DNA from 2 places in the Foliimonas ilicis genome. Region 1 is predicted to be linked to the other one. Evidence: predicted binding sites of a transcription regulator. Region 1 holds the regulator's gene; the other holds the start of a gene.
What was found. The regulator PhoB, encoded in region 1, activates phosphate uptake and scavenging genes when phosphate is short. The targets are predictions, from matches to a motif close to TGTCATNNANCTGTCAT.
Positions count from the first base shown of each region.

Region 2: a site for PhoB is predicted at 1,924-1,940, ahead of ABFT80_RS24250 (LTA synthase family protein). Genes of this name have one in related genera too.

Region 1 is NZ_JBDUUH010000001.1:746,866-762,985, forward strand. It holds gene ABFT80_RS03695 (fimbria/pilus outer membrane usher protein) at 1-623, opposite strand, end outside; gene ABFT80_RS03700 (fimbrial biogenesis chaperone) at 595-1,311, opposite strand; gene ABFT80_RS03705 (Csu type fimbrial protein) at 1,326-1,823, opposite strand; gene ABFT80_RS03710 (hypothetical protein) at 2,269-2,616, shown strand; gene ABFT80_RS03715 (hypothetical protein) at 2,659-2,913, opposite strand; gene ABFT80_RS03720 (PstS family phosphate ABC transporter substrate-binding protein) at 3,130-4,167, shown strand; gene pstC (phosphate ABC transporter permease subunit PstC) at 4,259-5,728, shown strand; gene pstA (phosphate ABC transporter permease PstA) at 5,725-7,047, shown strand; gene pstB (phosphate ABC transporter ATP-binding protein PstB) at 7,059-7,883, shown strand; gene phoU (phosphate signaling complex protein PhoU) at 7,907-8,614, shown strand; gene phoB (phosphate regulon transcriptional regulator PhoB) at 8,633-9,328, shown strand; gene ABFT80_RS03750 (ROK family protein) at 9,470-10,690, opposite strand; gene xylF (D-xylose ABC transporter substrate-binding protein) at 10,870-11,913, shown strand; gene ABFT80_RS03760 (sugar ABC transporter permease) at 12,102-13,421, shown strand; gene ABFT80_RS03765 (ATP-binding cassette domain-containing protein) at 13,437-14,225, shown strand; gene ABFT80_RS03770 (CHASE domain-containing protein) at 14,330-15,934, shown strand; gene ABFT80_RS03775 (hypothetical protein) at 15,985-16,120, opposite strand, start outside.
Region 2 is NZ_JBDUUH010000014.1:70,530-86,649, reverse strand. It holds gene ABFT80_RS24250 (LTA synthase family protein) at 1-1,888, opposite strand, end outside; gene fabD (ACP S-malonyltransferase) at 2,122-3,063, shown strand; gene fabG (3-oxoacyl-[acyl-carrier-protein] reductase) at 3,096-3,833, shown strand; gene ABFT80_RS24235 (acyl carrier protein) at 4,062-4,298, shown strand; gene fabF (beta-ketoacyl-ACP synthase II) at 4,336-5,598, shown strand; gene mltG (endolytic transglycosylase MltG) at 5,692-6,879, shown strand; gene ABFT80_RS24220 (YicC/YloC family endoribonuclease) at 6,903-7,793, shown strand; gene gmk (guanylate kinase) at 7,797-8,462, shown strand; gene rsmA (16S rRNA (adenine(1518)-N(6)/adenine(1519)-N(6))-dimethyltransferase RsmA) at 8,451-9,281, opposite strand; gene pdxA (4-hydroxythreonine-4-phosphate dehydrogenase PdxA) at 9,278-10,315, opposite strand; gene ABFT80_RS24200 (peptidylprolyl isomerase) at 10,328-11,266, opposite strand; gene ABFT80_RS24195 (LPS-assembly protein LptD) at 11,362-13,779, opposite strand; gene lptG (LPS export ABC transporter permease LptG) at 13,779-14,867, opposite strand; gene lptF (LPS export ABC transporter permease LptF) at 14,864-16,066, opposite strand.

The DNA.
Region 1 (16,120 bases):
GATTTGTAATATTCATTGGGTGAGCTGTTCACCACGAAGCTGCTGGAAACGACGCCGAGCGCGCTGAATGCACGCGTTTCAAAAAGGCCCGAAACCCCCTCGAAGGACCACATGTCATCCAGCCTGTCGCCATTCGTGCTAGCATAGATCGTGTAATTCACGAGCGCGCCGAGCGAATTCTGCACGGCGCTTTCGTCCTTTTCCTCCGACGCCTCATGTGCATCGATCACACGGGTCGAGAGGCTGTCGAAGTCGGCACTGAAGCGGATGCTCTGGCTTGTCTCGTCATATTCATAGGCAATGCCGGGGAGCTTCGTGACGTCTACTAGACCATCCGCGTCGATCGCCTCTTGCGGGGCTTCGATGCCGACATTGCGAAGCTGCTGCGGCTCTATGAAGAAGGAGCCATTCGCATCCTGCCGGAACTCGGCGATCAGTTCCGTGCTTTCGCCGTTCAGGAATACTTCCAGAAACAGCGCACGTTCTCCCGATGAAGGAGTATCTTCTGGAGGCGGCGAGGTGGCATCCGGAAACTGGGCAAGTGTTTTGTTAACCGACGAAAAGACGAAACCGGATGACAGTAGAATTAGAATGCTAGCCGCCGACAAGACGCGCATTTGCATCGAACCGTCCCGTTTCGCTATCAGCGCTTATCGTTACGTTACGACCTGAAACCCGCCCCGATCCCGGCACGAACCAGCTTGCGCTGGAATTGCCAAGCACATACCCCACCAGACCGTCCCGTTTTGCGACCGCACGACCGCCGCTGTTTATGGAAAGGTTGGAAACTTTCAGCCTCATCGATCCTGTGTTGCGCACGCTTACCAGCACGCCGCCGCGCTGGGCCTGAACGGTCCAGGAAGGTTCCGCCCCCGCCGCTTCGGGATTTGCGAAGAACAGAGGGATCGAATGTCTTACCACCAGAGTAACGGTGCCTGATTTCTTGCGAGAGGCCCCCGGCAATTCATCGACCACCAGCCTGTAGCTTTCCTCGCCCGTTACCGGACGTTTCGATGTCCGCACCACACGAACGATATTTTCACCGCCCGGACGGAGTGTCGTTATCGGCGGGCTGACGACGACGTCTTTTGTGGGAACATAAGTCTCCTGACCGTCTTTCTGAGCCCAGCGGAAAACGCGGACCTGAACGTTAACCGGCGTTTTGGCATCGTTCCAGACGCGCAGTGTCGAGCTTGCTGTAGGCGTGCGAAGGTCGAGCACCACGGGTGCCACGCGAAGCGAGGTCGCGTGGGTAATCGTTGCGAATAGAAACGAGGCAAGAATAGTGAAGGAAAAAACGAGCGAGCGCATGGTTTTCTCCTTTTTTAGTAGGTCAAAGTGACGGTGATGATATCGTTATACGTGCCGGGTGTAGGTGTGTCCTGCGTCGGTACCTGACCGTAGACCGTGTAAACCTGCTCGGTGCCCGTACCTGTGCCTGCGACGGTATCGACCGTGACCGTGTTGCCCCAAACGGTCGAGCGGGCAGGGTCTGTATAAAGGGAATAATCAACCGTTTCGGCGCCGGGACCGGTCATTTGGCGTGTTGCAACGGTGGCCGCAGCGCCCTGGCCTGCATCCAGGCCGAGATCGTAATCCGTGCCGTTGGTGCATTGGACTGCAATGTCGCTGGTCGCGTCCACGGCGGCGTCGATCACGCCTGTTGCCGGAAAGGTCAAATCCCCTGCTGAATTGATCAAGCATTCGGCGTTGATTGTGATCTGTACATTGAATTGTGTCGTCGCTGTCTGCGAATACGCTGTGCCCGAGAGTACAAACAATAACGGAAGCGCTGCGACATAAGTCAGGTTTGATGGTTTCATTACATCCTCCAGCTTACGGCTGGAAGTTGAGCGCGAATTGCCCAGATCACCAACCGGTAATCCCCAAAGCCCCCACACTAACCATAGCTGATTCTATTTCTAAGTCATTAATATTTGAAAATTCAATTTAGATGGAAATTCCAGAATATAAAACTATTGTTTTTTATCATCAATAATCATTATTAATGCAGTAGATTTTTTAGTTTTTTACCGGAGTGAATTGCCGAATTTTTGGATTGTAGAAAATTGTACAATTCATGATTGCAAATCATATTCAAAAAATGCTGCGGGAATTCAGGGTGTTCATGTCGATAGACGAACTATACCGTAGGTAGAGCTTGTATGTTTTCGAAAAAAATCAGGGGTTGCGAAGGCCGATCCATCTGTCAGGTCCGTTCGAACTTTCGCCACTTACTCCGTGCATAGCTGCGCCATGCATATGATCATGCCTGTGGCATTCTTTACCTACATCGCTGTTTTTGTTGCCGGTTGCGCCACGCCGCCGGGGGCGATTGCTGCCAAGCCGGTGACCGACAACCGGTTTGCGGAACTCGATTGTTCGCTGCTCATATCCGAGCGGGACAAGAAGGTGACAATACTTGCGCTGCTTTCCGACGCGCAGTCGGAGCGCTACCGTGCCGACGCAATCAGCGTCGCGTTCACGGGCATGACGCAGAGCATGATAAATTCACCGAAGGAGCGCGAGGGCAAAATCTCCGAGTTGAAAGGCGAGGTCGACGCGCTGAACATGCAGGTGTTGCAGAAGCAATGTTCCATCGGCCTCGGTCAATAGATTGCCGTGCGTCCCGAAAACTGGTGACTTTTTGTCCGATGCCTAGGCGTCTTCCTCGGTTTCGTCATCCTTGCCGGATGACCATGAATGCGGCTCGATCTTCTTTTGGGTGCTGCTGTCGGTAAAGGTCCACCAGCCGGCATCCGCCTCGTCCCATTCACTGCCAGCGGCCTTCAGCTTTTCAAGCGAGCGATAGCGTGCGATGGACTCGTTTTCCTGCCCGTCAAAATCGGTCCAGTAGACCTGAACGCGGGAACCGTCCTTGGGCGCAGTCGCAATAGGTTGTTTAGAAGCCATTTTTTTCCAAGCCCGTGTTTCGATCGACAATATCCGAAAATGTAAGCCACAGGACGGGTTTGGCAATGCGCCTGATGAAAGACTTCCGGTATGGCGTTCCGAAGTTACTGAGCCGACATGAAACTGTCATGAGACTGTAATAAACCGGCGATATGGGCTTACGCGTCGCTGAAAAAACGGCGTCGAGTTACCAAATCCGAACAGGAGCAGGCTCCCATGAACAAATTCCTCCTAACCGTGTCGGCTGCAGCGCTGACGCTCGCCGGCTCGGCGGGCTTTGCCGCCGCCCGCGACCAGATTCAGGTTGCCGGTTCTTCGACCGTGCTTCCTTATGCAAAGATCGTTGCCGAGAATTTCGGCGAGTCCTTCGGCAACTTCAAAACCCCGATCATCGAATCCGGCGGCTCTTCGGGCGGCCTCAAGGAATTCTGCTCGGGCGTTGGTGAAAACACCATCGACATTGCGAACTCCTCGCGTCCGATCAAGGAATCCGAAGTCAAGGCTTGCGCCGACAATGGCGTGACTGAAATCCAGGAAGTCCAGATCGGTTATGACGGCATCGTCTTCGCAACCGACATTGCCGGCCCGGATTGGAAACTGGTTCCCGAAGACCTCTACAAGGCGCTGGCCGCACAGGTCGTCGTTGACGGCAAGCTTGTGAACAACACCGTTACCAAGTGGAACGAAGTAAACCCGAACCTTCCCGATTGGGACATCGCCGCCTACATTCCGGGTGAAAAGCACGGCACACGTGAAGTTTTCGAAGAAAAGCTTCTTGCCGTCGGCTGCGAAGCTTCGGGCGCACTCGAAGCGATCAAGGCTTCCGGCGCTGACGACAAGGCTGCTCACGCTGCCTGCGTCGCAGTCCGCAAGGACGGCAAGGCTGTCGACATCGACGGCGACTACACGGAAACGCTTGCCCGCATCAATTCGAACAAGACCGGCGTCGGCGTCTTCGGCCTGGCCTTCTACGAAAACAACGCAGACAAGCTGAAGGTCGCAACCGTGAGCGACGTTGAGCCTTCGGTAGAGACGATCGCCGCAGGCGAATATCCTGTGTCGCGCCCGCTGTACTTCTACGTAAAGAAGGCACATGTCGGCGTCATCCCCGGCCTCAAGGAATATGTCGAGTTCTTCCTGTCCGACGAAATGGTCGGCCCTGAGAGCCCGCTTGCCGAATACGGCCTGGTTGCTGCTCCCGATGCCGAGCGTGACGCTCAGCGCGAGGCTTTCGAAGCCGGCAAAACCATGTAATTGAAAGTCGAGGGGCGCGGCCTGGCCGCGCCCCTCTTCTTCAAATCTGTTCCGCGGTGATATTTAGCCGCCTTCAGGGCAATCGATATTCATGAGCGTCTTCTCTGTCGTACTGATCATTCTGGCCATCGGTATCGTCGGCTTTCTTCTGGGGCGGCAGCGCGCCGTTTCGCAGCAATCCGCTGGTGGCGAGAAGCCGCATTCGAGGCCCGGCTACCACGGCGCATTCGTTCTGGTTCTCGCCGTTCTGCCCGCGCTCTTTCTTTTCGCGGCCTGGAAAATCGCCAGCCCGACGATCGTCGAAACTTCATTGAAGTCCGGATTGCCTGAGACCGTTCAATCCATGCCGGAAAGCAACCAGACGCTTGTCGTCGGGATGATCAAGAGCATCGGTGGCGGGCTTAGGCGTTTGAACAACACCGAACTGGCCGAGGCCGATCAGGGCTTTGAGCAGTTGCGCAGCGTTCTCGGCTCCAAGGGTGTCGCGATTGCCGCCAATGGCGAGGATTATATGATCCCCGCCGCCAAGGAATATAACGCGATGACCGATGGGTCGGCGCGGTATGCGGCGATCATTGCAATTCTGCTTTCTGCGGCTGGTGCCGTCTACGGCCTTTCCCGCATCGCTTTGCGGGCACGCGCGCGCAACAATGTCGAGCGTGTCATATTGTGGGCTTTGCTTGCGGCATCGACCATCGCGATCCTGACCACGGTTGGCATCGTGCTTTCGATGCTTTTCCAGACGATTTCTTTCTTCAATTCCGTATCGCCGATGACCTTCTTCTTCGGAACGGTGTGGGATCCGCGTTTTGCAGCAGCCGGTTCGGGCGGCGCGGCGGGACAGTTCGGCCTCATTCCGCTTCTCGCAGGCACGCTCTATATCGCGCTTGTGGCGATGCTGTTTGCCGTGCCGATCGGCCTTTTCGCAGCAATCTACATGGCCGAATACGCTTCGCGACGAGTACGCGGTATCGTCAAGCCGGTGCTTGAACTTCTGGCCGGTATCCCGACCATCGTCTACGGTTTCTTCGCGCTGGTTACGGTCGGTCCGTTCCTGCGTGATCTGAGCGCAGCACTTTATGGCGGGCAACCCTTCATCCTCGCGCAGAGCGTGCTGACGGCGGGCCTTGTCATGGGCATCATGCTGATCCCGTTCGTGTCTTCGCTGTCGGACGACATCATCACCGCGGTTCCGCGCGCCATGAATGACGGCTCGCTGGGTCTTGGTGCAACGCGCTCCGAAACGATGAAGCGGGTTATCCTTCCGGCAGCACTTCCGGGTATTGTCGGCGCACTCCTTCTGACCGGATCGCGCGCTATCGGTGAAACGATGATCGTGGTGCTTGCGGCGGGTGTCGCCGCCAATCTCAGCATCAATCCCGGCGACGCGATGACCACCATCACGGTCAAGATCGTCAACCAGTTGACGGGCGACCTCGAATTCACCTCGCCGCAGACGCTCGTCGCCTTCGCGCTCGGCATCACGCTTTTCGTCATCACACTCGCGATGAACATCTTCGCACTCTACATCGTCCGCAAATACCGGGAGCAGTACGAATGACCGACCTCACCACCCAAGACGTCGGCACCACGGCTGCCCGTCCGCGGCGGGATATCGGGATCAAGAAGCGCTACGCTGCAGAGCGCCGCTTCAAGATCTACGGCATCGTCGCAATCGCGCTCGGCATCTTTTTCCTGCTGGCGCTGCTCTATACCGTCGTGCGCGATGGTCACACGGCTTTCTGGCAGACGTCGATCAGCCTTCCGATCACCTTTAATGCGGAAACGATCGATCCGAAGAACGAACGTGCGACCGATCCGTCCGTGCTGCAGATGGCGAATTATTCAACTTTGGCCCGCGATGCGCTTGCGACCAAGCTTGGCGTCAATCTCGATGGCGCAAGCCGCGCGGAGTCGCGTCTGCTCGGCGGCATGATCTCGCAAGGGGTTCGCACGCAGCTTCGCGACATGGTGGTCGAAGACCCGTCCATCATAAGTACGACGCAGAATGTCTGGGTGCTGGCCAATGCCGACGTCGATTCCGCCCATAAGGGGCAGATCGATCTGCGCGTCGACGAAGCGCGCCGCAAGGTCAAGGACCAGCAGGTGACCTGGATGAACCAGCTTACCTCTGACGGTTCGATGGTAGAGAAGTTCAATACGGGTATCTTCACCTTCGGCGCATCGAGCCGCCCGGAAACGTCCGGCATGGGTGTTGCGATCATCGGTTCGCTCTACATGATGGCTATCGTGCTGGTGCTGGCGCTGCCGATCGGCGTTGCCGCTTCCATCTATCTGGAAGAATTCGCGCCGAAGAACCGCTTCACCGATCTGATCGAAGTGAACATCAACAATCTCGCGGCCGTGCCTTCCATCGTCTTCGGTCTTTTGGGATTGGCGGTCTTCATAAATTTTGCCGGGCTACCGCGATCCGCGTCCATCGTCGGCGGTCTGGTGCTGACGCTTATGACGCTGCCGACGATTATCATCGCGACGCGCTCCGCTCTCAAGGCCGTGCCGCCGTCGATCCGTGCTGCCGCACTTGGCGTCGGTGCATCGAAAATGCAGATGGTGTTTCATCACGTTCTGCCTTTGGCCGCACCTGGTATCCTGACCGGCACGATCATCGGCCTTGCACAGGCGCTCGGCGAAACCGCGCCGCTGCTGTTGATCGGCATGGTGGCCTTCGTTGCCAACTTCCCATCAACGCCATTCGATCCGGCGACAGCGCTTCCGGTGCAGATATTCATGTGGGCCAATGAGGCCGAGCGCGCCTTCGTGGAGCGCACCTCGGGAGCCATCATCATCCTGCTGCTTTTCCTCGCGGCAATGAACATCACTGCAATCATACTTCGCCGCCGTTTCGAACGGCGCTGGTAGGAGCACGGATTATGAACATAATGACCGAACAAGCAGTAGAAGAAGCAGTTCTGGGTAAGCGAATGACAGAGACGAACGAACAACTGAAAATGAAGGGCGAAAAGGTTCGCGTCTTCTATGGTCAAAAACAGGCTCTGTTCGATGTCGATCTGAACGTGCGCGAAAAGCAGGTTACGGCGCTTATCGGCCCGTCCGGCTGCGGCAAGTCCACCTTCCTGCGCTGCCTCAACCGCATGAACGACACGATCGAAAGCTGCCGCGTCGAAGGCAAGATCACGCTGGACGGCGAGGACATCTACACGCAGAAGATCGACGTCGTCGAACTGCGCGCCCGTGTCGGCATGGTGTTCCAGAAGCCTAATCCGTTTCCTAAGTCGATCTATGAGAATGTCGCTTACGGACCGCGCATTCACGGTCTGGCCAAGAACAAAACCGAGATGGACAAGATCGTTGAAAGCAGCCTGCAGAAGGCCGGTCTGTTCAACGAGGTGAAGGATCGGCTTCAGGAACCAGGTACTGGGCTTTCGGGCGGCCAGCAGCAGCGCCTTTGCATTGCGCGCGCAATTGCCGTTTCACCGGAAGTGATCCTGATGGACGAGCCGTGCTCGGCGCTCGACCCGATTGCGACTGCGCGCGTCGAGGAGTTGATCGACGAACTTCGCCAGAACTACACGATCGTCATCGTCACGCACTCCATGCAGCAGGCAGCCCGCGTTTCGCAGCGCACGGCGATGTTCCATCTCGGCTATCTGGTCGAGGAGGGTGCGACCGAAAAGATGTTCACCAACCCGGACGACAAGCGCACGCAGGATTACATCACCGGCCGCTTCGGCTGACGGTTGGGATACGAGGACAGATCATGGGCGAACATACCGTCACCTCCTTTGACGAAGAACTTGAGCAGATCGACCGCCTTATTCGTGAAATGGGCGACAATGCCGGTTCGATGGTCGCGGACGCCATTCGTGCGCTGCTTTCATCGGATTCCGCACTCGGCCAGCGCGTCGTTTCCGAAGATGCGATCATGGATGCGAAACAGCGCGAACTCGATGACCGTGCGATAACGCTTATCGCCAAGCGCCAGCCAATGGCGCAGGATCTTCGCGCTGTCGTCGGCGCGATCCGCATGGCCGGCGATCTGGAGCGCATCGGCGATCTCGCGAAGAACATCGCAAAGCGCGTCAGCGCGGTCGGCCAGACGGCGGCGCCGAAGAGCCTGTCGCACAGCATCGATTCCATGGCCGCGCTGGTTCTGGATCAGGTGAAGCTGGTCATCGACAAATATGTCGCGCGCGAACCGGATGCATTGCGCACGCTTCGCGCCGAAGACGAGAAGATTGACGTCAAATACACGGCGATCTTCCGCGAATTGCTGACCTATATGATGGAAGATCCGCGCAACATAACGGCGTGCACGCATCTTCTGTTCTGCGCGAAGAACCTCGAGCGCATCGGCGACCATGTGACCAACATTGCCGAAAATGCTTATTTCGTGATGACGGGCGAGCAATTGCCACCGAACAGACCTAAACTCGATGAAACCACGATGACGGTTCTTGCCGAGTAGAATGACGGGTGAAATGCGATGATCGCACCAAAAGTCATGGTGGTTGAAGACGAAGAACCCCTTGGCGTTCTTCTTCGCTACAATCTCGAATCCGAAGGCTATCAGGTCGAGGTCGTCGCGCGCGGCGACGAGGCCGAGATCAGGCTGCAGGAAAACGTTCCCGATCTGCTGGTGCTCGACTGGATGATCCCGGCGATTTCGGGCATCGAGCTTTGCCGCAGGCTGCGCATGCGTCCTGAAACGCAAAGGTTGCCGATCATTATGCTGACGGCGCGCGGCGAAGAAAGCGACCGGGTGAGGGGGCTTGCGACGGGCGCCGACGATTATCTCGTCAAGCCGTTCTCGACGCCTGAATTCATGGCACGCGTGAAGGCGCTTCTGCGCCGGGCAAAGCCGGAAGTGCTTTCGAGCATTCTCAAGGTCGGCGACATCATGCTCGACCGCGAAGCGCATCGCGTCTATCGCAAGAAAAGCGAGATCAAGCTCGGGCCGACGGAATTCCGGCTGCTGGAATTCATGATGCGGCATCCGGGCCGCGTGTTCTCGCGCAGCCAGTTGCTCGACAATGTCTGGGGCGAAACGATTTACATCGACGAAAGAACGGTCGATGTGCATGTCGGTCGTCTGCGCAAGGCGGTGAACACAGGCCGTATGCCGGACGTTATCCGCACGATACGCGGCGCGGGTTACGCGATCCAGGAAGACCAGCTTTAAGAGCCCTTTTGCAAATTCTACCCTGCCGGACATCTAGCGCAGTTTTCTGCGCTTCCGGTGCTCACGTACCAAATGTACGCTCCGCTCCGGTTCTCGAAAACCACACTATATGCCTCGGCAGGGCGAATTATCAAAAGGGCTCTAGGTCTTCGTACCGTTGCCCGGCGCGAAGATCGCGCTGTCGATATGGGTCAGCGCATGCATGGCGCTGCCCTCGCGGATGAGCGAGAACTCGTCCGGGATCGCGGCGAAGCTGATTGCCTTGTTGTGCTGTCCGCCTGCGGTGTTGGCTATCGCGTCGCGTAGTGATGGTTCGATCAGATCGAAAGCCGCGGCCCCTATGCCGACAACGGCGACCGGGGCAGGGTCAATCAGCGCGAACATGCTTCCCAAACCATAGCCAATTGCCTCGCCTGCGGTATGAAACGCGTCGCGCACGCGGCCGGGATGATTCCGGGCGCTTTCTGCAAGTTCCAGCATGTCGGCGTCGTCTATGTCGACCAGTGGGGCTACATCTTCGGCCAAACCGTGGGCATTGCGCCAGATCGCATAATTTCCGGCATAGGCCTCGACGCAGCCGCGCCGTCCGCACCGGCAAAGCGCGCCATGCGGCAGATGGTTCATATGGCCGAATTCGGCGCCGGATGAATGCGTGCCGGTGAACAATTCACCTTTGAGCATCAGTCCCATGCCGATGCCGTGCGACAGCAGGATGGCGATGAAATCGTTCTTGTAGCGATCCGGATCGCGCCAACGCAGCGCCACTGTGATCATGTTGCAGTCGTTTTCGACGGTCGAGGGAATTCCGAACCGTTTTTCGAGCAGATCGGCCAGTTCCAGATCTGTGTGGCTGGTGATCGGCGACCAGAGCATCTTGCGCGAATGCGAATCAGTGATGCCCTGCACGGCGATCATCAGGCGCAGGATCTTACGTTGCGTATTGTTCTTTTTGACTAGACGCTCGACCATCGCGATACATGCCTCAATCAGCTCTTCCTGAGAGAGTTCGAGCGTCGGCAGCTTGCAGCTTTCTTCGGCGACCATGACCCCGGAATAGTCGATCAGAGCACCTACCAGATGATTGAGGGACAGGACGATCGTGACCGTGGCGGCGGCCTTCGGATTAAGACCCAATCCCACCTGAGGCCTTCCGCGCCTTGATTTTGCTGTTTCTGCCGAGGCCGTCTCCACAAGAATTCCCTCACCCATAAGGTCGGACGAGATGGCGGATATGGTGGAATGGCTGAGGCCCGTGGCGTTCGCTATGGAGGTTCGAGATGGCTGTCCCGAGCGGCGCACTTCAGCGATGACCATCGCCCTGTTCCGGCGTCGCAAATCATCATGTCTTATTCCAGCCGGCATGTGGCTTAACTCCTCCCGCACCCGTCGCGGGCCTCTTGTTCGTGAGGGCCCGTTTACGGCGTACAGGCGGATATTGACAGAAGTCACGGCTTGCGCCACTATTTATTTCGGAGCTCGAAAAAAAGCTGCTCTGACGCTTTATAATCGTAGTCGCGCTTTCCGGCGCTTGGGAGGAAATCATGAATAAGTTTACCACCGCCATTCTGGCGGGCGTTGCCATGTCGCTATCGCTTTCGGTCGCGGCACAGGCGAAAGACAAGATCATCGGCGTCTCCTGGTCCAATTTCCAGGAAGAGCGCTGGAAGACCGATGAAGCCGCCATCAAGGCAGCTCTCGAAGCTGCGGGCGACAAGTATATTTCGGCCGATGCGCAGTCGTCTGCCGCAAAGCAGCTCACCGATGTTGAAAGCCTGATCAGCCAGGGCGCAAACGCGCTCATCATCCTTGCGCAGGATTCCAGCGCAATCGGACCGGCTGTCGAAAAAGCCGTCGCCGAAGGCATTCCGGTCGTCGGCTATGACCGCCTGATCGAAAACAAGGACGCTTTCTACCTGACGTTCGACAACAAGGAAGTCGGCCGCATGCAGGCGCAGGGCGTGTTCGACGTGAAGCCGGAAGGCAATTATGTCTTCATCAAAGGCTCGGGTGCCGATCCGAACGCAGACTTCCTGTTTGCGGGCGCGATGGAAGTGCTGAAAGAAGCGATCGATTCCGGCAAGATCAAGAATGTCGGCGAAGCCTACACCGATGGCTGGCTGCCGGCTAACGCGCAGAAGAACATGGAGCAGTTCCTGACCGCAAACGACAACAAGGTCGATGCAGTCGTTGCGGCCAATGACGGTACCGCAGGCGGTGCAATTGCTGCACTCGACGCACAGGGCCTTGCCGGTTCCGTTCCGGTTTCCGGGCAGGATGCCGACCATGCTGCGCTGAACCGCATCGCGCTTGGCACGCAGACCGTGTCGATCTGGAAAGACTCGCGTGAGCTTGGAAAGACGGCTGCCGAAATCGCTTCGCAGCTTGCTGACGGAACTGAGATGGACAAGATTCCGAACGCAGTGAAGTTCGATGGCGGTCCGAACAAGGTCGAGATGACCTCGGTGTTCCTGAAGCCTGTTCCGATCACGAAGGACAATCTTGACGTCATCATCGACGCAGGCTGGGTCTCGAAGGACGTTGTCTGTCAGGGCGTTGCTGCCGGTTCGGTTCCGGCCTGCAAATAATTTGACCATTTAGCGAAACGCCGCGGCCAAGAAGCCGCGGCGTTTTTCTTGGGGTCTAGATCGGGCTGGTACGAAGCCTGATCATGGTTCAAACTATCGTATGACCTGTCCCGAAGTAGCCAAACATGGCGTTCGGTTCCGGTCCATGTTCACAGTAACGGAACAAGCCGTACTGTCGGGAGGACTTCATGAGTGAAGTGGCATCGAGCGGAATGCCGGACGGAGCAAGATCGTCCGAGCTTGGACCGGTCGCAAGGTTTCTGAAGGCGACGGAAATCGACACCCGCATGCTCGGCATGGTCGGCGCGCTGCTGGTCATCTGGATCAGCTTTCATTTTCTGTCGAACGGCCTGTTTCTCACGCCGCGAAACCTCTGGAATCTTTCCGTTCAGTCATCATCCATCACTGTCATGGCGACCGGCATGGTGTTGGTGATCGTTACGCGCAATATCGATCTTTCAGTCGGTTCGCTGCTTGGCTTTGCTGGTATGGTCATGGGTGTTACGCAAGCTGTCTGGCTCCCCAGAATGATGGGTTTCCCGCTGGGCGACCCTACAATCTGGATGATCGCGCTTGCCGCAGGTATCATCGTGGGCGTCACGATCGGAGCGTTTCAGGGCTTTCTGATTGCCTATCTCAGCATCCCTGCCTTCATTGTTACGCTTGGCGGACTTCTTGTCTGGCGCGGTGCGGCCTGGTGGGTCACAAGTGGCCAGACCGTCGCCCCGATGGATGCCACTTTCCGCCTGATGGGCGGCGGGCCGGATGGCTCTATAGGTGCGACCGCAAGTTGGATCGTCGGCCTTGTTGCATGTGCCGCAGTGGTTTTCATGCTGCTGTCAGGTCGCAAGCAGCGCAAGCGCTTCAAGTTTCCGCTTCGCCCCGTATGGGCTGAAACGTTCCTTGGCGTATTGACCTGCGGCGTCATTCTCGGTGCCGTGTGGGTCGCCAATTCCTATCCTTGGCCAGCAGGCACAGTCCGGCGTTATGCCGAAGCCAACAATATCACCATTCCCGAAGGCGGATTGTTCATCGCGCATGGCATCGCCATACCGGTTCTGATAGCGATCGCTGCGGGCATCATCATGACCTTCATCACGACCAGAACCCGCTTCGGACGCTATGTGTTCGCCATCGGCGGCAACCCGGAGGCGGCAGCGCTCGCTGGCATCAACACCCGCTGGGTAACGATGAAAATCTTCATGCTGATGGGCTTTCTCGCGGCAATCGGTGCGGCAATCTCGACATCGCGCCTCAATGCGGCAACCAACGCGCAAGGCACGCTGGACGAGCTTCTGGTCATCGCGGCAGCGGTTATCGGCGGCACGTCGCTTTCGGGCGGTGTCGGCACGGTTGCAGGCGCGATGCTGGGTGCGCTGCTGATGCAGTCTCTGCAATCGGGCATGGTCCTTCTCGGCGTCGATACGCCGCTTCAGAACATCGTGGTCGGCATAGTGTTGGTCGTGGCCGTATGGCTCGACACGCTTTATCGCCGTCGCACGCAGTAATCGGGGAGAAAAGCGATGGATCAAACGCAAACCCCTCTGATCGATATGAAGAATATATCGATCGCCTTCGGTGGCATTCGTGCCGTGGACGACGCCTCGATCGATCTTTTTCCGGGAGAAGTCGTGGCGCTGCTTGGCCACAATGGCGCGGGCAAGTCGACGCTTATCAAGATATTGTCCGGCGCCTATAAGCGCGATGCAGGCACGATCTTCGTAAATGGCGAGGAAGCTTCGATCAGCAATCCGCGCGATGCCAAGAAATACGGTATCGAAACCATCTACCAGACGCTTGCTTTGGCGGACAATGTGGATGCTGCAGCCAATCTGTTTCTCGGCCGTGAGCTGAAGACCAGCTGGGGCACGCTTGACGATGTTGCCATGGAAGCCGAAGCCCGCAAGGTCATGGGCAGGCTCAATCCGAGGTTCCAGCGCTTCAAGGATCCGGTCAGCAAGCTTTCGGGCGGTCAGCGTCAGTCAGTGGCGATTGCACGGGCTATTCTCTTCAATGCACGCATTCTGATCATGGATGAGCCTACGGCTGCTCTCGGTCCTCAGGAAACCGCGCAGGTTGGTGAACTGGTAAAGCAGCTCAAGCAGGACGGTATCGGTATCTTCCTCATCAGCCATGATATTCACGACGTGTTCGATCTTTCGGATCGGGTCTGCGTCATGAAAAACGGTCAGGTGGTCGGCACAGCAAAGACAAGTGATGTGACCCAGGATGAAGTGCTTGGCATGATCATTCTTGGCAAATGTCCTCCGGGCGCCATTCCGGGTCCGGGCGCGCTTGTCGTCAAAAGCTGAACGGACAGATTCTCCCGATTATTGGCAGCTACGCGAGTGCGTTTGCATTCGCGTAGCCAGACGCTAATAAGGAATATGGTGGGATCAAACCGGCAGTATTCGACTTGAAGAAGTTTTTTCCAGGCGTCGTGTTTTTTGCCGTGGCAATTGCCGCTGCCGCTGTTGCTCTGTTTGCATATTTTGCCGCGCAGGAAGCTGCGCGCATCAAATTTGATGCGACAGCCGACGAAGCGCTCAATCGCATTCAAAGCCGTGTCGATCTCCACATGTCGCTGCTGCGATCGACACAGGCGCTGTTCAAGGTAGAGCAGGGGACCGTCAATCCTTCCGAATTCAAATCCTTCTTCGACGCTCTGAACGTTTCGGACAATTTCGAAGGGTTACGTGGCATTGGCTTCGTGCGGCTGATCGAAAAGGGGCAAGAAGGCGCGGTTGAAAGCGAACTTGCGCAGCACGGTGATGGACAAAAGGAAGTCTACCCGGAGACGGATTTGACGTTGCGTGCGCCAATCGTCCTGTTCGAGCCGCGAGATCAAGATAACAGTTCCGGTATGGGCTACGATATGATGACCGACCCGATCCGGCGTCCGGCCATCGAGAGCGCCATTTCCACGGGTGAGCCGCGTGCGACAGGCCGCGTGATGCTCGGCGAAGCGACCGGCAGCAGCCAGACCTATCCCGGGTTTCTGATTTTCCTGACCGTGACACCGGAAGTTGAGCCAACCTCGACGACAGCAGGCGGGCTTCTTTACATCGTATTCCGCAGCGCTGATCTGTTTCATGCCACGCTCGGACGTGCGCCGTTGCTGCCGGTTCAGGTGGAAATATTCGATACCGCAGTTGGCGACCAGAATCTTCTGTACCGCTCTGCAGCGCCGCTTTCGGAGGCATATGGCGGAAGTCTGCTGGCAATGCGCGAGATCGTCGTTGCGGGGCGGCGCTGGAGCGTGATTTTCAGGCCGTCAGCGGAATTCGCCCCGCCATCCTCGCGTATCATGCCGTTTGCGCTGGGGCTGTTCGGCCTGCTTCTGGCGGGAGCGGTGGCACTGGTCGCGCGCTATCAGCAGCGCGCCTTCGAGGCCATATCGGCCCTTCACGAGACGACCGAGTCCAGCCTGGCCGAGAAAGATCTGATGCTTCAGGAAATGAAGCATCGCATCAAAAATTCGATTGCGCGGGTGCTGGCGATGTCGCGTCAGACGGCGGCGCATTCCAAGGATATGAATGAATTTGCGACGTCGTTCTCCGCGCGCCTTCAGGCCATGTCGAATTCGCAGGACATGCTGACACGATCATATGGGCAAAAGGCCGATATGGAAGAGCTGTTGCGGATGGAGCTAGGGCAGGTGTTCGGCGGCGAGCTTCCCGCCGACGCGATGGACGGCCCCAAAATTATGCTGAACGAGACGGCGACGCAGGCCATGGGGCTGACGTTTCACGAGCTTGCCACCAATGCCATCAAATATGGCCGTGCGAATAAAGAGGGCACCCTGCGGGTTAGCTGGCTCGTCAAAAACGAGGTCAAAAACAAAGTTCTTACGCTGCGATGGGAAGAGCTTGGTAGCGGAAAGATCAATCCGCCGGAGAAGACCGGCTTCGGTACCAAGCTTATCGATATGAATATCGTGCGCGAATTGAGGGGCACGATCGAACGCGCCTTTGGTGATGACGGAATCGTCATCACCATCACGATACCTCTGAACGAGTGAAATCACGCAGAGGCAAAGAGGCGTCTTTGGCGACGCCTCGTTTTTACGCCTCAATAATAGCCTGCAGGGCAGGCTGCGATGTAGATGCGGCCATTGCGGTCACGGAAGCGGCATTCGCCCTTGCGGGTCGCGGCACCAAGCAGAACGCCAGAAGCTGCACCAACCACGCCGCCGACCAGCGCGCCA
Region 2 (16,120 bases), on a different contig from region 1:
ACGCGGGCTGGCTGCGGTGTTTGCCGAACATCAGATCGTGCTGGAGATAGCGGAAGTCGCGCAGGGCCGGATCGATGCGATTTGCGCGCGTCCAGTCGGGCGTGCCGGTTCCGTCCTTGGAAATCAGCATGTTGCGGTCGATGACCCTGTAGTCCTCATGCATCTTGCCGAGGAACTCCGTATAATAAGGATGCTCGATGCCGGCACTCTTCAGCACCTGCAGGGGCAGGAAGGCGGGGCTGATCGAGCCGAGATCCTTCACAGCACCGTCGCGATTCGACCAGATGACCAGCGGCGTGTCGTGCTGCTCGATCATCTCGTCCAGCGGTGCACGGCGCTTCGCGACATTGTCCGGCATGAAGCCGGTGTCAACATAGACAGGCCCAAGCGGCGGCAAATGATCGCCGAAGAACGCAATCACCGTTGGCCGCTCGCGCTTGGCTGCCCACTCGACAAGGCGTTTCAAGCCTTTGTCGGCGTCAGAGGCGCCTTCCGAATAGGTGCGGATCGAAGCGTTCGTGGCATCGCTCGCCGCACTGGAGACCTTGTGCGTGGCGTCGGGATAGCGATTTGCCTCGTAAGGGCCATGGCCTTGCAGCGTCACGGTGAAGAAGAAGAACGGCTCCTCGATGGCATCTGCCTGGCGAATAATTTCTTCCGTCAACGCTTCGTCGGAAACCAGCGGACCGCGTTTGGCGAGTTCCGGCAGATTTTCCTGTGACATGAATTTTTCGAAGCCGAGCGCCTCATAGACCGGCGTCCTGTTCCAGAACCAGCCGCTGAACGGATGGATGGCGCGGGTCGCGTAGCCTTCGCTGCGGAAGAAGGTCGCAAGCGAGGGCAGAGGTTTGCGCACATATTGCTGATAGGGAATGCTGCCGGTGGGCAGGAATGCGTTGGAAAAGCCGGTCAGTGCCTCGAACTCGACATTCGCGGTCATGCCACCGAATTCCGGCGAGAACACATTGCCGGACTGCATTTCACGCACATTGGCGATCGGATCGGGCGTGATCGTCACGCCGGGCAGCTTGGTCGGATCCCAGAACGATTCGCTCATGACGATGATGACGTCGGGCTTTTCTTCCGGAAGCACTGCCGCCTTCAGCGTCGGCTGCGGGATCGCGTCGATCGCCTTGGCTGAAAAACCTGCCGGTGCCGCGACATTGGCCATGGGAAGGTTGAGCGCGAAAGCGATGGCGAAGCCGTTGCTGGCGTAGTTTTCCTTCTGGTCCCACATCATCGGGCTGATTTGTAGACGGTCACGAATCCAGGAGAAGCTCGCGTAATCCATGATCGACACGAAGAAGGCGAGAACCGGAAGCGCGACCAGAAGGCGTACGGCGCGGCCCTTGAGCGACATCAACGGGAAGCGCCTGCGCCAGAAACGCCAAGTGGAAAACAGCAAGGCGATGGCCGCGAAGGTCGCAACGACTATCAAAACGGCTGTAAACGGACGCTCGCCTACCAGAAGAGGCATCAATTCGATGATCTGGCGGGCGTAGAGAAAATCTGTCGGGTAGAGCGGATCGCCGAGATAGAGCGATTTCTGGTGCGCGACGAATGCAAGGATCACCGCAACAGGCCCAAGCACAAGCAGACCATGATGTGTGCGGCCCAATATCGCGTCCAGAATTGTAATCAGCAGCGCAAAGAGGCCGACTGTCGTCCAGCTTGGGCGAAACGGTTCCTGAAAGAAGAGAAGCGCCGAATCGAGCGAACCGCGTACGATCCACTCCATGACCAGAACCAGAATTGCAGAAAGAATGAAGGTCGCCGAAATAGAGGCGAGTATCCGGGCCGACGAAAGTTTGCGCGGGGAGGGGGCGGATGCTCCTGCGGTCTCAACGACCGTTTGAGCCGGCTTCGTACCAGCAATATGGTTTACCAACGCAACTTCCCCGTACTAGCACCCTGTTATCTTACTGTCATTGAAGTGTCATAAAAGCTAGTCTCGGCTAACGTTTTTGGAAGGTTTGCGATCCTTCCGCTGGGACACTTTTAATATCCGCATTTCATGCAACGGTTATCGCCGGAACCCGTCAAATGTCGCCTCAGGCTTGACTTGAGAGGCTGGCTTGTTCACACGGCAGCAGGATTAAACGAGCCGGGAGCACATAGAAAATGGCGATCGCACTCACTTTTCCGGGCCAGGGCAGTCAGTCCGTCGGCATGGGCAAGGAACTGGCGGATGCATTCCCCGAAGCCAAAGCTGTCTTCGACGAGGTGGATGATGCGCTGGGCGAAAAGCTGTCGAAAACCATTTGGGAAGGTCCCGAAGACGCGCTGACGCTGACGGCGAATGCCCAGCCTGCACTGATGGCGGTATCGCTGGCTGCTTTGCGTGCACTTGAGGCACGCGGCTTCTCGCTGAAGGACAAGGCGGCCTATGTCGCCGGTCACTCGCTGGGCGAGTATTCAGCACTCGCTGCCGCCGGAACGTTTTCTATTGCCGATACCGCAAGGCTCCTGCGCATTCGCGGCAACGCCATGCAGGCGGCGGTTCCCGTCGGTCAGGGCGCTATGGCGGCAATCATCGGCCTTGAACAGGCAGATGTTGAAGCCGTCTGCGCAGAAGTCGGCAAGGATGGCGTCTGCCAGATCGCAAACGATAATGGCGGCGGCCAGCTTGTGATCTCCGGCAGTAAGGCTGCCGTTGAAGCTGCCGCAAGCCTTTGCACAGAAAAGGGTGCCAAACGCGCAATTTTGCTGCCCGTCTCCGCACCCTTCCATTCTGCGCTGATGGCACCTGCAGCCGATGCGATGCGCGAAGCGCTGGCCGGTGTGACCAAGAATGCGCCAATCGTGCCGGTTGTCGCCAATGTTGTCGTGCAGCCCCTGACGGACCCGGAAGAAATTGCCGCGCGTCTGGTCGAGCAGGTCACGGGCCGCGTGCGCTGGCGCGAAACGGTCGAGTGGTTCGGCAAGAATGGCGTGACGACACTTTACGAAGTGGGTGCAGGCAAGGTTCTTTCCGGGCTCGCCCGCCGCATCGACAAGGAAATCAAGACGGCCTCTATCGGCAATTCCGCCGATGTTGAAGCTGTTCTGGCTTCGATAGACTGACACGAATTAAACGCAGCAAGGGAGTTGCATCAATGTTCGATCTGAGCGGTCGCAAGGCGCTCGTCACCGGCGCTTCCGGTGGCATTGGCGAGGCGGTTGCCCGCGCGCTTCACGCGCAGGGCGCAATCGTCGGCCTTCACGGCACCCGTGTCGAGAAGCTTGAAGCTTTGGCAAGCGATCTCGGAGACCGCGTAAAGCTGTTCCCGGCCGATCTTTCGGACCGCGAAGCCGTAAAGGCGCTCGGCCAGAAAGCCGAAGCCGATCTCGAAGGCGTCGATATTCTGGTCAACAATGCAGGCATCACCAAGGATGGCCTGTTCGTTCGCATGTCGGATGCTGATTGGGATGCGGTGATCGAGGTCAATCTGACCGCCGTTTTCCGCCTGACGCGTGAACTGACCCACCCTATGATGCGCCGCCGCAATGGCCGTATCATCAATATTTCTTCGGTCGTCGGTGTTACCGGCAATCCGGGCCAGGCGAATTATTGCGCCTCGAAAGCCGGTCTGATCGGTTTTTCCAAGTCGCTGGCGCAGGAAATCGCCACACGCAACGTCACGGTAAACGCGGTCGCGCCCGGTTTCATCGAATCGGCCATGACCGACAAGTTGAACGACAAGCAGAAAGAAGCCATCATGGCGGCAATTCCCGCCAAGCGTATGGGTACGGGCGAGGAAGTCGCCTCCGCCGTTGTTTATCTCGCATCGAACGAAGCAGCCTACATCACCGGCCAGACCATTCATGTGAATGGCGGCATGGCGATGATCTGAAATTGCCTCGGTTTAGCCCTAGTTCTTAACAGACTCTTTCTATCCAACCCGTCCGAAAGGGCTTTTCGCCTTGGACGCCAGCATATTTTCGTGTAATGCGGCGCTCTAATCCGAGGCTCGAGACTTCAATCCCAGAAGCTTCGGGGTTCTGGACAGAACATCTTTCAACTTGATTAGCGGCAGTCAGACCGCTAACGAAGACGAACAAACAGAGACGAGGATGCCCAAATGAGTGACACCGCAGAGCGCGTCAAGAAGATCGTTGTCGAACATCTCGGCGTAGACGCCGACAAGGTAACGGAAGCTGCAAGCTTCATCGACGATCTGGGCGCGGACAGCCTCGACACGGTCGAGCTCGTCATGGCGTTCGAAGAAGAATTCGGCGTCGAGATTCCTGACGATGCAGCCGAGACGATCCTGACGGTCGGCGACGCCGTCAAGTTCATCGACAAGGCCTCTGCCTGACGCTCTGCGTCAGTCCAGTTGCATTGAGACTGTTATGATGAGGCGGGTTGTCGTTACCGGCTTGGGTCTGCTTTCGCCTTTTGGCGTAGGAGTGGAACATGGCTGGAAAGAACTGCTAACAGGCAAGAGTGCTGCAAAGCGCGTCACGGAATTTGAAGTGGACGATCTTCCTTGCAAGATCGCCCATGTGATTCCGCGTGGCGACGGCAGCAACGCCTCATTCAACCCTGAATCCTTTCTTGAGCACAAAGAGCTTCGCAAGATCGGCGACTTCATCCTTTACGGGATTGCGGCCGCCGACGAGGCACTGAAGGATTCAGGATGGGAACCGAAAACGCCGGATGAGCAATATGCTACCGGCGTTCTCATAGGCTCCGGGATCGGCGGTATCGATGGCATCGCCGACAATGCGATGACCCTCAAGGAGCGCGGCCCGCGCCGCATCAGCCCGTTCTTCATTCCGGGCAATATCATCAATCTTATTTCCGGGCAGGTTTCCATCCGGCACGGGCTGAAAGGCCCGAACCATGCCGTGGTCACAGCCTGCTCCACCGGCGCGCACGCCATTGGCGATGCTGCACGTCTCATCATGTTCGGCGATGCCGATGTCATGGTTGCAGGCGGTGCGGAAGCGCCTGTCACGCGTCTTTCGCTGGCCGGTTTCGCGGCCTGCAAGGCGCTTTCCACCGAACGCAACGATACGCCTGAAAAGGCGTCGCGCCCCTATGACCGCGACCGCGACGGTTTCGTCATGGGCGAGGGCGCAGGTGTCGTCGTTCTGGAAGAACTCGAACACGCCAAGGCGCGCGGCGCAAAGATTTACGCCGAAGTGGTCGGTTACGGCCTGACCGGCGATGCTTATCACATCACCGCACCGGCTTCCGACGGCGAAGGCGCATTCCGCTGCATGACTGCCGCGTTGAAGCGCGCCAATCTCAAGCCGTCCGACCTCGATTACATCAACGCCCATGGCACTTCGACCATGGCGGACACGATCGAACTCGGCGCTGTCGAGCGTCTGGTCGGGGATGCTGCATCGAAAATCTCGATGTCTTCGACAAAGTCGTCCATCGGCCACCTTCTGGGTGCTGCGGGCGCTGCCGAAGCGATCTTTTCCATTCTGGCGATCCGCGACAATATCGCGCCTCCGACCATCAATCTCGACAATCCTGAACGCGAAACGGCCATCGACCTCGTGCCGAACAAAGCGCGCGAACGGCAGATCGACGTTGTCTTGTCGAACTCTTTCGGTTTTGGTGGAACGAACGCGTCGTTGGTCCTGCAACGTTATAATGGATAAATGCCCGCGCGATGCGCGTTGCACCGTGAATTTTGCCATATTCGAGGGTAGTCTCGCATCGAGATTCGCAAAATCGAACATTTCCGAGGCGTCATGAGCAACACTCCACCCGAAAACGTGGAATCTGGGCAACACGCCGAGCCATCGAAACCGATCGTTCCAAAGTCGGCCAATGAAGCCTTGCGGCCGGAGGCAGGCACGCCGCCGCCCCGTCGTTCGCGGCATTCGAAAAACCAGTTCGTCGTTTTCCTGAACTTCATGCTTTCGCTGGTGATGCTTGTCGTCATCGGCGTTGGCCTGCTCGTTTATTTCGGCAAGCGTGAGTTCGACGGGCCGGGTCCGACCACAGCCGCCACGACATTTCTGGTCAAGCCGAATTCCAGCGTGGCCGAGATTGCCGGGCAGTTGGAGCGTCGCGGTCTGATCAGCGATGCACGCGTGTTCCGCATCGGTCTGCGCGCGCATGACGCTGATGGAAAGCTGAAGGCCGGTGAGTACGAAATCAAGGCCGGCGCCTCCATGCGCGAGATCATGGACATCATGGAGACCGGCAAATCCGTTCTCTATTCGCTGACCATTCCCGAAGGGCTGACGGTCGAGCAAGCGTTCCAGAGAATTGCAGAGCATGAGGCGCTGACCGGCGACATGCCTACTGAAATTCCCGCCGAAGGAATGTTGGCCGCCGATACGCAGCGCTTCACGCGCGGCGCGACGCGTCAGCAGATCATCGACAAGATGCTCACCGATCAGAAACGCCTCGTTGAAGGCATATGGGAGCGTCGCGTAAGCGATCTGCCGCTGAAAGACATCAACGAGTTCGTCACGCTGGCTTCCATCGTCGAGAAGGAAACCGGACGCGGCGACGAGCGGTCGCGGGTGGCTTCGGTGTTTCTGAATCGTCTCGAAAAGGGCATGCGCCTGCAGTCCGATCCAACGATCATCTATGGTATTTTTGGCGGCAAGGGCAAACCTTCCGACCGGCCTATCTACCGCTCGGACATCGATACGCCGACGCCATACAACACCTACACGATCAACGGCCTGCCGCCGACGCCGATCGCCAATCCCGGTCGCGCCTCGCTGGAGGCCGTCGCCAACCCCTCGAAAACGGAAGACCTATATTTCGTAGCCGATGGGACAGGTGGCCACGTCTTCGCGAAAACGTTGAACGAGCACAATGAGAATGTCGCGCGCTGGCGTGCGTTTGAGCGGAAACGTGCCGAGGAAGCCGCCAAGGCGGCCACCGAAAGCGGGGCGGATTCGGAAATTATAGCCCAGTAAATAAGCGAACAGGCGCGGGAACCATGAATTTGCAGAGCATGACAGGGTTCGCGCGCGCTTCCTCCGAAAGCGAGGGAACGAGCGTCGCCTGGGAAGTGAAGTCGGTAAACGGCAAGAGCGTGGAAGTACGCCTTCGTTTTCCTCCCGGCTTTGAGCGGCTTGAACAAAACGTCCGCCAGACAATCCAGAAGCGGTTTTCGCGCGGTAATTTTCAGGCCACGTTGACGGTAAACAGAACCGGCGGTTCGCAAACGCAGCCGGTCATCAACGAAGTGTTTCTCAAAGATATTGCCGGCCTTGCCAAGCGACTTGAAGAGCAATTCGGTGTGGCCCCGGCCAGCGCCGATGGCTTGCTCGCGCTGCGCGGCGTTCTGGAAGTGCCCGAAACAGCCGAAACCGAAGAAAGCAGGGCGCAGCTCGATGCTGTGGTAATCGCAACGCTCGATCAGGCGCTGTCAGCTTTGGAAAAAGCACGCGGCGATGAAGGCGAAGCACTGAAATCGCTGCTTTCCGGCCATATCGACACGGTTGAAGCGCTGACGCTTCGGGCGGAAGCGGATCCTTCGCGCGAGCCGGGTGTCATCCGCGCGCGCATCTCCGAGCAGGTCGCGCTGCTTATGGATGCCAGCACCAATCTCGACGAAGCACGGCTTCATATGGAAGCGGCGTTTCTCGCCACCAAAGCCGATATCCGCGAGGAGCTCGACCGTCTCAAGACGCATGTCGCGTCCGCCCGCAGCCTGCTCGGCGGGCAAGGCCCGGTCGGCCGGAAGCTCGACTTTCTGGCGCAGGAATTCAATCGCGAATCTAACACTTTGTGCTCGAAATCGAACGCCGCTTCGGTTACGGCCATTGGGCTGGAACTGAAAGTCGTGGTCGATCAGTTTCGCGAACAGGTTCAGAATTTGGAGTAGAGCATGAGCTCACAGACCGTTATTCGTCGTCGCGGCCTCATGCTGGTGCTGTCGTCGCCTTCCGGCGCCGGAAAATCGACCATCGCACGCAATCTTCTGGACAGCGACCACGATCTGAGGTTGTCGGTCAGCGTCACGACGCGCCCACGCCGCGGCAGCGAAATCGATGGCGTGCACTATAAGTTCAAATCGGTGCGGGAATTCGAAGGCCTGCGCGATTCAGATGCCTTGCTCGAATGGGCCGAGGTGCATGGCAATTACTATGCAACCCCACGCGAGCCGGTTGAGGCTGCGATGGCCGAAGGCCGCGATATGCTGTTCGACATCGACTGGCAGGGCGCTCTGCAGCTCAAGGAAAAGATGCGGGTCGATATCGTCTCGATCTTCATCCTGCCGCCCTCGATGGCCGAATTGCGTTCAAGACTGATGCGTCGCGCGGAGGATGCCGAAGCTGCCATCGAAAAGCGCCTGCAGAATGCGCGCGAAGAAATCGAACATTGGAAAGAATACGACTTCGTCGTCGTCAATCACGATCTGAACCAGGCCTATAATGAGGTCAAAGCCATCGTTGAGGCGGAACGTCTCCGCCGCGATCGCAGGCCGGGCCTGTTCGATTTCGTTTCAGGACTGCTCGACGAGAATATCGGAAAACCCGGCTCAGCGATTTAACGCGTTCGCAAGGGCGGCGAACTCGGCAATGTCGAGTGTTTCCGCCCGTCTCGTTCCATCGATGCCGGTTGCTTCCAGCAATCGCTCCGCACCGAGGCTCTTCAGGCTCTGACGCAGCATCTTGCGGCGCTGCCCGAACGCAGCTTCCGTCACACGCCCGATAATGCGTACATCTGCCTCGATAGGCTTCTCACGCGGCACGAGATGTACGACCGATGATGTCACCTTCGGCGGCGGTGTGAAGGCCTGCGGCGGTACGTCGAAGGCGATGCGCGCATCGGTGCGCCAGCCTGCCAGAACGCCCAGCCGCCCGTAAGCATCGCTGCCGGGTTTCGCGACGATGCGCTGGGCCACCTCGCGCTGGAACATCAACGTCATGGATTGGTAGAAGGGCGGCCATTCCGCCACCGTCAGCCAGCGAACCAGCAATTCCGTGCCGATATTGTAGGGAAGATTGGCAACGATCCGCACCGGCTTTCCATCCGCGAGTGCCGCGAAATCGGCCTTCAAAGCATCGCCTGACACGACATCCAGCCTCCCCGGATAATGCGCAGCGATTTCGGCGAGCGCGGAAAGGCAGCGCTCATCCCGTTCTATGGCGATCACTTTCGCCGCACCATTGGCAAGCAGCGCACGTGTAAGCCCGCCGGGGCCGGGGCCAACTTCGATGACGGTCGCACCTTCCAGATTGCCGGAGGCGCGCGCGATCTTGCTCGTCAGATTGAGGTCGAGCAGAAAATTCTGGCCGAGCGATTTTTTCGCCTGGAGTTCGTGATCGCGGATCACGTCGCGAAGCGGCGGCAGCCCATCTATGCTCATGCGGATTGTGTCGTACGGTCGGCGAGTTGCCGGGCAAGCTTCAGCGCTGCGATCAGGCTGTCCGGCCGCGCCACGCCTTTGCCTGCAATATCGAATGCGGTGCCGTGGTCGGGCGAGGTGCGAATGAAGGGCAGGCCGAGCGTGACGTTCACCGTCTCGTCGAAAGCCAGAGCCTTGGCGGGGATCAGCGCCTGATCGTGATACATGCAGATCGCCACATCGTAACTTGCGCGCGCGCGCGGATGGAACATCGTGTCGGCGGGCAGGGGGCCGAACGCCTCGATACCTTCGGCGCGCAATGCCTCGACGGCTGGGCGCACGATGACATCGTCCTCGGTGCCCATCGATCCGCCTTCGCCAGCATGCGGGTTGAGACCGGCAATCGCGAGCCTTGGGTTCTCGATGCCGAAACGGTTCTTGAGATCATTTGCGACCACACGCGCAACCGTTACGATCAAATGGCCGGTAAGCAGCTCGGAAACCGTCTTGAGCGGCACATGGATCGTCACCGGGACCGCGCGCAGTTCAGGGCCTGCAAGCATCATGACCGGTGTACTGGCGGCGCCGGTGGTACCGGCAGCGCGCCCTGCCAGATGCGCCAGATATTCGGTATGTCCGGGGAAGAGAAAACCAGCATCGTAGAGCGGCTTTTTCGCAATGGGGCAGGTGACGATTGCCGCCGCATCGCCTGAAAACACATCGGCCACCCCGCGATCGATCGATTCCAGAATACCGGCGGCATTGGAAGAATCGGGAGTTCCGGCACTATCGCGGAATGAAGCTTTTAGCGGCACGATGGGCAAGGCCGTTGCGAATGCCTCGGCAGCGCCCCCCGGATCGGTGACAGCCAGCGGCGTTTCCAATCCGACCGCTTGAGCACGCGCCGCAATCAGCACTGGGTCGCCGAGCAGGTAGAATGGTGCAATGTCGGCGGACATTCTCTGATGCCACGCCGAAAGGGCGATCTCCGGGCCAATGCCGGAAGGATCGCCGGAGGTCAGTGCAAGCGGACGCGAGACACGCGTATTCGGCATTAACAGAAAAGCCTAACGCTGAACGATACGAGCTTTTTCTTTAAGCTCGGTGATGTAGCGCTTGCTCAACTCGTCGGCCTGCTTGTCGTTCGTGCCTTCGTTCTGGAAGACGCTGCGTGCGACGCGGTCGTCGGAAACTTCGCGCGCGCTGCAGATGCCTATGAACTCGACGCCGCGCTCGGTTTCGCGAACAGCGGTGGCGCCGCCGGATTTCGTGCTCTTGATCTGATCGGCCCAATCCGGCGGAAGTTCCGGTGCCAGAACGCGTCCAAGGTCGCGAACGGTCACATCAAGCAGTCCCTTTGCGAAATCACGCGTCCTGTCGCAGCCGGCAAAGCGTCCGCGCATGGCTTCCGCCTCGCGCTTGCGCTTGCCGAGCGTCGCACCGCGTTCACCTTGGGGCACCACGAAAATAACCTGCTGGAGCATGTATTCGGTGGCACTCGGCTTGTTGCCGCCGTCCTTCAACATGCGCTGGACGACATCCTGCTCGCTCATCGAGCCGCCCTGCGCGCGCTGACGCGCCTGAAGGGCCTGGTTCCAGCCCATCTGGGTGCGGATGAATTCCTTGAAATGCTCTGCGGTCACGCCTGCCTGGTTGAGCGCGCCGGTCATTTGCTGCACCGACATCTTGTTGCTGCTGGCAAAGCGGTTGAACGCGTCGCCGACCTGCTTGTCCGACACACGAATGTTGAGGCGTTTGATCTCGGCGGTGCGAAGTGCCTGCTCGACCATTTCGTCGGAAGCTGCACTGTTGCCGCCACCGCGTCTTTGCAGCTTCAGGAAGGCCGCGCGCCGCTGAATGTCATAGCTGGTGACCGGTACGCCATTGACGACATATTTGATCTCGCTTGCCGCCGCAGGGGTGATCGAAACAGCCGATGGCACGACCGTAAAGGAAACCAGCAGCGCAAAACTTGTCGAGAACAGGTATTTTTTCATCGAAAACATACAATTCTTCCCCGTTTCCGGTTGTTTTCAGGGATGGAACACAATTTTGCATGCATTCGCTATGCGGCGAAACGATGTCGCGACACCATCCATCATCACTGAGTCGTGAAAGCACTCGATGATGAGCCGAAGTCCCCAAGTGTACGGAACGAGATATTGAACCCGAAACTGCGCTCCGTGTCATCGTTAGGCGCAATTGGATTACGCTTTTCCGACATGGTCATCGTATAGGAGAAGCATTCATCGTCATAGGCAAAACCATAGGCGTTGCGCGTGACTGTGGAGGATTCGAAATCATACGTTCCGCTGCCGAACACGCGCCAGTTTTCCTGAATGCGTGCAGAGGCACCCAGCGTCACCTCGCGGCGATCGTCCGGAAAGCCGTAATCTTCCTGCTTTTGGATAAAGGCATAACGAGCCGTCACGGTAAGTGGCCTGCTGGTGTAAGCAGCGCGGAGCTCTGCCCGGCGGATTTCAAATGTCTCTTCGTCCAGCCGCGCGCTGGCGGAACCGGAAAGCCCGAACGGGCTGACGAAACCTGCCATGCCGACATAATCGGATTTGTCTGTCTCGAGGCCGGAATTCAAGCCGACATTGACCAGATCGGGTGCGAGGAACGTGTTGTCGCCGGCAACGCGATAGGATTGTCCTGCAAGTGCGCTCGTCGACCAGCCATTGTCGTATGAGCCGGAGTAGCGCACACCGATATTTGCACGCGTGCCGCCTTCGATCCGATCATAACCGGAAAACTTGTCGCGCTCGAACAGGGTCGATGCGTCAAACACAAAGCTCTGCGCGTCTTCATTCGGGAAGCCGAGCTCGGAGGTGTAGCTGGTATCCGGTCTGGCGAAGATCTGCCCCATTGGCTCCAGAACATGAGATGAACTGGTTGCCGAGAAGAGCACCGGCCAGCGAAGTTCCATGCCGGCCGTCGCCATGAAGCGATTATAGGCCGAGCGAACGTCGGACGAGACGCCGCCGCGGTTCGTCGCCATATCATTGATCGCCGCAATGGATTCCGAATTGGGGTTGGAGTATGTCGTGTCCGCCTGGAAAGCCAGGAGAGGGGTGAACACAAGTCCGCCATCGGTAATGAAGGAGCGTTTCCATTCCGCTTCGCCGGTAAGACGTGAGGAGCTTCCGTCGATACCGATCACGCGCTGCGTAGTTGTTTCACCATCGATAACACGCGTTACGCGATCCAACTGCGATCGATATAGCGAGCGTGCATTGATATCGATGTTCAATTCGCCGCCTGCGATCGATTCATCCGGCGTGTAGGAGTAGTCGAATGACGGCAGAACCCAGGGTTGCTTCTTGTCTCGCGCCGATGCGGACGTGTCCAGAATCTCCTCCTGTACGTCGAATTTCATCGTGCGCAGATCGAAATAGTTCCTGTCGTTCAGGCCGGTAAGATAGACTTCCGAGCGATAGATGTACTGACTGTACTCTCCGATCTCGTATTTGCGCGAAAAATTCTTGTCGGTCTGCGCCATCACATCCCAGCCGAATGCCCAGCGCTTGTTCAGATTGAACTCGCCCTTCGAGCCGATCATGCCGCGGAAGCGGTTCGGATCGTCAGTCGTGCCGCGATCGACCGTGTTCGCGTCGAAAGCCATCGGATCGTTCTGGCGAATGCCAGCCATCGTCAATGTGTAAGAGCCATTGTTGAAACGCTGGTTCCACTCAGCCTGACCGAGGAAGCCCTGCTTCGTATAGCCGGATCCCGTAACGGTAAGATCATAGGTTGGCGACAGCGCGAAATAGTAAGGCACTGAGAGACCAAAACCCAGTTCGCTGTTCTGACCGAAGCTTGGAATCAGGAAGCCGCTCTTGCGCTTGACTGTCGGGTCGGCGATCTCGAATGCCGGAAGATAGGCGATGGGGAAGCCGAAAAATTCGAAGCGCGACTTCTCGAAGCGCACAGTCTTGGCCTGGCCATTCCAGATGATCTTCTGGGCCTTGATGCGCCAGATCGGCGCCTTGTCGGGCTTTTCTTCGCAAGGTTCGCAAGCCGTGTAGACGCCATTGTTGAACGTCGTGAGCTGGCCGTCCTTGCGCTCGGCGCTCTCTGCCGCGAAATAGGTCTTGTCGACGGTTTCGATGCGCAATGCATTGACGAAGCCGTTCGCGAAATCGTCCGTAATGTCGATTTCTTCGGAATAGATTTTGGTGCCGTCGCTGTCGATGATCTCGACATTGCCGGTGGCGATGAGGCGCGAGGTGTTGCGGTCGTATTTTACACGCTGCGCAACGATGCGATTGCCGCCGTAATCGATCTGCACGCCGCCGACGGCGCTGACCGTATTGTTATCGTTATCGTAGACGAGCGTGTCCGCCTCGAGAAGCATTTGCGAACCGGCTGGAACACTTGGCGCCGGAATCTGTCCATCGATCTGTGCGAAGGAAGACGTGGGCGCCACGACGCAAGCCATTACGCAAGCGAGTGCAGTCGCGCCGTAAAGGCGCGTCAAGAAAGCCGATTTGCGGATAGACGACACCGCACCCCTCACTAACCGTCCTCCTTGTAGAGCAGGAAAGTAACCCCGAAAAACATCGCTATCACAACCGGAGACCACGCCGCAATGAATGGTGGCATGAAGCCTGCGTTACCAAATGCTTTGACCAATACCGAAACGACATAAAGCAGAAACCCGGCCATGACGCCACCCAGAATCATCGTTGCCGACTGTCCCATTCGTGCAAATCGCATCGAAACTGTTGCAGCAATGAGAGTCATTGCGACCAGCAGCAGCGGCAATGCCAGAAGCGAGTGGAACTGCATGGCGAAGGCGTTGGCGCGAAGGCCGAAGGAGCGCGCCACTTCGATCTTGCCCGGAAGCTCCAGAAACGGGATGGTTTCGGGCCTTGCGAGGCGCTCCTGAACGAATTCAGGTTTGAGGTTAGTCGGCACACGCGCTTGGTCCAGCCGCTCTACATCCGTGCTGCCGCGCAGCACCCTGACGCTGTTAAGCTCCCAATAACCATCCCGCAGGAAAGCACGCTGCGCGTCTTTGCGCTCGACGATCTCGCCGTCCTTGTCCAGATCGATGAACACGGCATCTGCCAGTTCAAGGCCCTGATTGAGAATCGCGCGCGCGCCGATGATCGTATCGGTGCCATTCGTCTTCTGGCGAATCCATGGTGCCGAGAAAGCCGAGACTTCGTTCGAATTTCCAGAGCGCAGCGTCGTTTCAAGCGTTTCCGAGCGCGAATAGCCATGCGCGGCGAGGGGATTGAGCAGGCCGACGGTCAATATGCCGAAAAGCAGCGCGCCGATGCATGATGGCAGCAGAAACTGCCATGCCGAAATGCCTGCCGAGCGTGCAATGACCAGTTCGTATTTCCGGTTGAGCGAAATCAGCGTTGCCATTGCGGCAAAGAGAGCAACGAATGGAACCGTCTGCTGCATGACCATGGGCACGCGTAGCGCCGAAATCGCCAGCGCTATCCCGACTGTAAATCCGGGGAGGCCGGATGTGCGGCTTGAAAATTCGGTGAAGTCGATAAGAAAGACCAGCGCGAAAATGCCGATGAAGAACCAGGTGGTTATCGTCAGATAACGGAAGAAGAAATAGCGTCCGAGCGTCCAACCCATCAGAGCTGCCCCTGTGAGCTTGCCGCACGCCCGGTAATGCGCATCCAGACGTTTGAAAGGCGCTTTCGAGCATTGCCGAACAGGGCATAGATGCGTTCAGCAACGGAAATCGGCAGCTCCATGGTCCGGTTCGTCGCGATGAACCATATGCAAACGAGAGATGAGCCAATCGGAACGGCGTAGACGAGCGGCGTCATATAGGCGGCGGTCTGCAATTGGTTGGCTGTGAAAAAGCCCAGCCAACGCACGAAAAGCGCAATGACGACGGCTGTGATCAGCGGATTGATGCGTCCTTCGCGATGCGATCGCGCATCGCCTGCGACAGCAAGCCCGATGAGTGCGAACACGAACGGGAAAGTCCATTCGGTCATGCGGCGATGAAACTCGGCGCGGAAGGATGCCGGCTTGTGTTTATAAACAGGATCGTTCGGGTCCGGGTTGAGCAGATAGGGGATCGTCCGGTCCTTCGGATACATCGTGATCGAACCGGTCGCCGAGGCGAATACCGAAAGATCGAAAGCATAGGACGTGAAGCGAATGACGGAGACGTCGCCAGCCGGTGTTTTGCGGTGAATGACGCCGTCATTCATGATCAGCATGTTCTTGTCGTCGATATCGACCACCGCGCCGGTCTTTGCATAATAAAGCAGGTCGATGCCTTCTTCGCGCGAATCGGCAACGAAAATGCCGCCGAGTCGTCCATCAGGCAGGCGTTCCCCGATCTGCACGAAAAGCCCGTCATCCACCTTGCGGAACGTGCCTTCCTGAATGACCAGCGAAAGAAGGTCGGCGCGTGCGGTTGCGACCAGCTCGCGGCCGCGCTGCCGCGCATAAGGATCGACGCCATTGTCGACCGCGAATGAAAACGCGCTGGCCAAAAGTCCCACGATTATGATCGGGCTGACGATGGTCATTCGCGACGCGCCGGATGCGCTGATTACCGCGAGTTCGGAATCCGTATTCATGATGCTCAGCGTCTGCGCCACGGCGATGATGAGCGCGAACGGCACCACGATCGGGATGATCGACGGCAAAATCAACGTTGCGATTTCGAAGAATGTCAGTGCGGATTGACCGCTGTCCGTCACCAGATCGATGCGGGCAAGCACCTGCGTCGTCCAGACGATTGCGAGCGTCCAGAACAGAGCAGCCGCGAAAACCTGAAGCACGCGGCGCATGATGTAGCGTTCAACGACGTTCATTAAGCGCGATATTTCCGTCCTGTTTGGCGGCAGATAAGTTTTGGCGAATCCGCC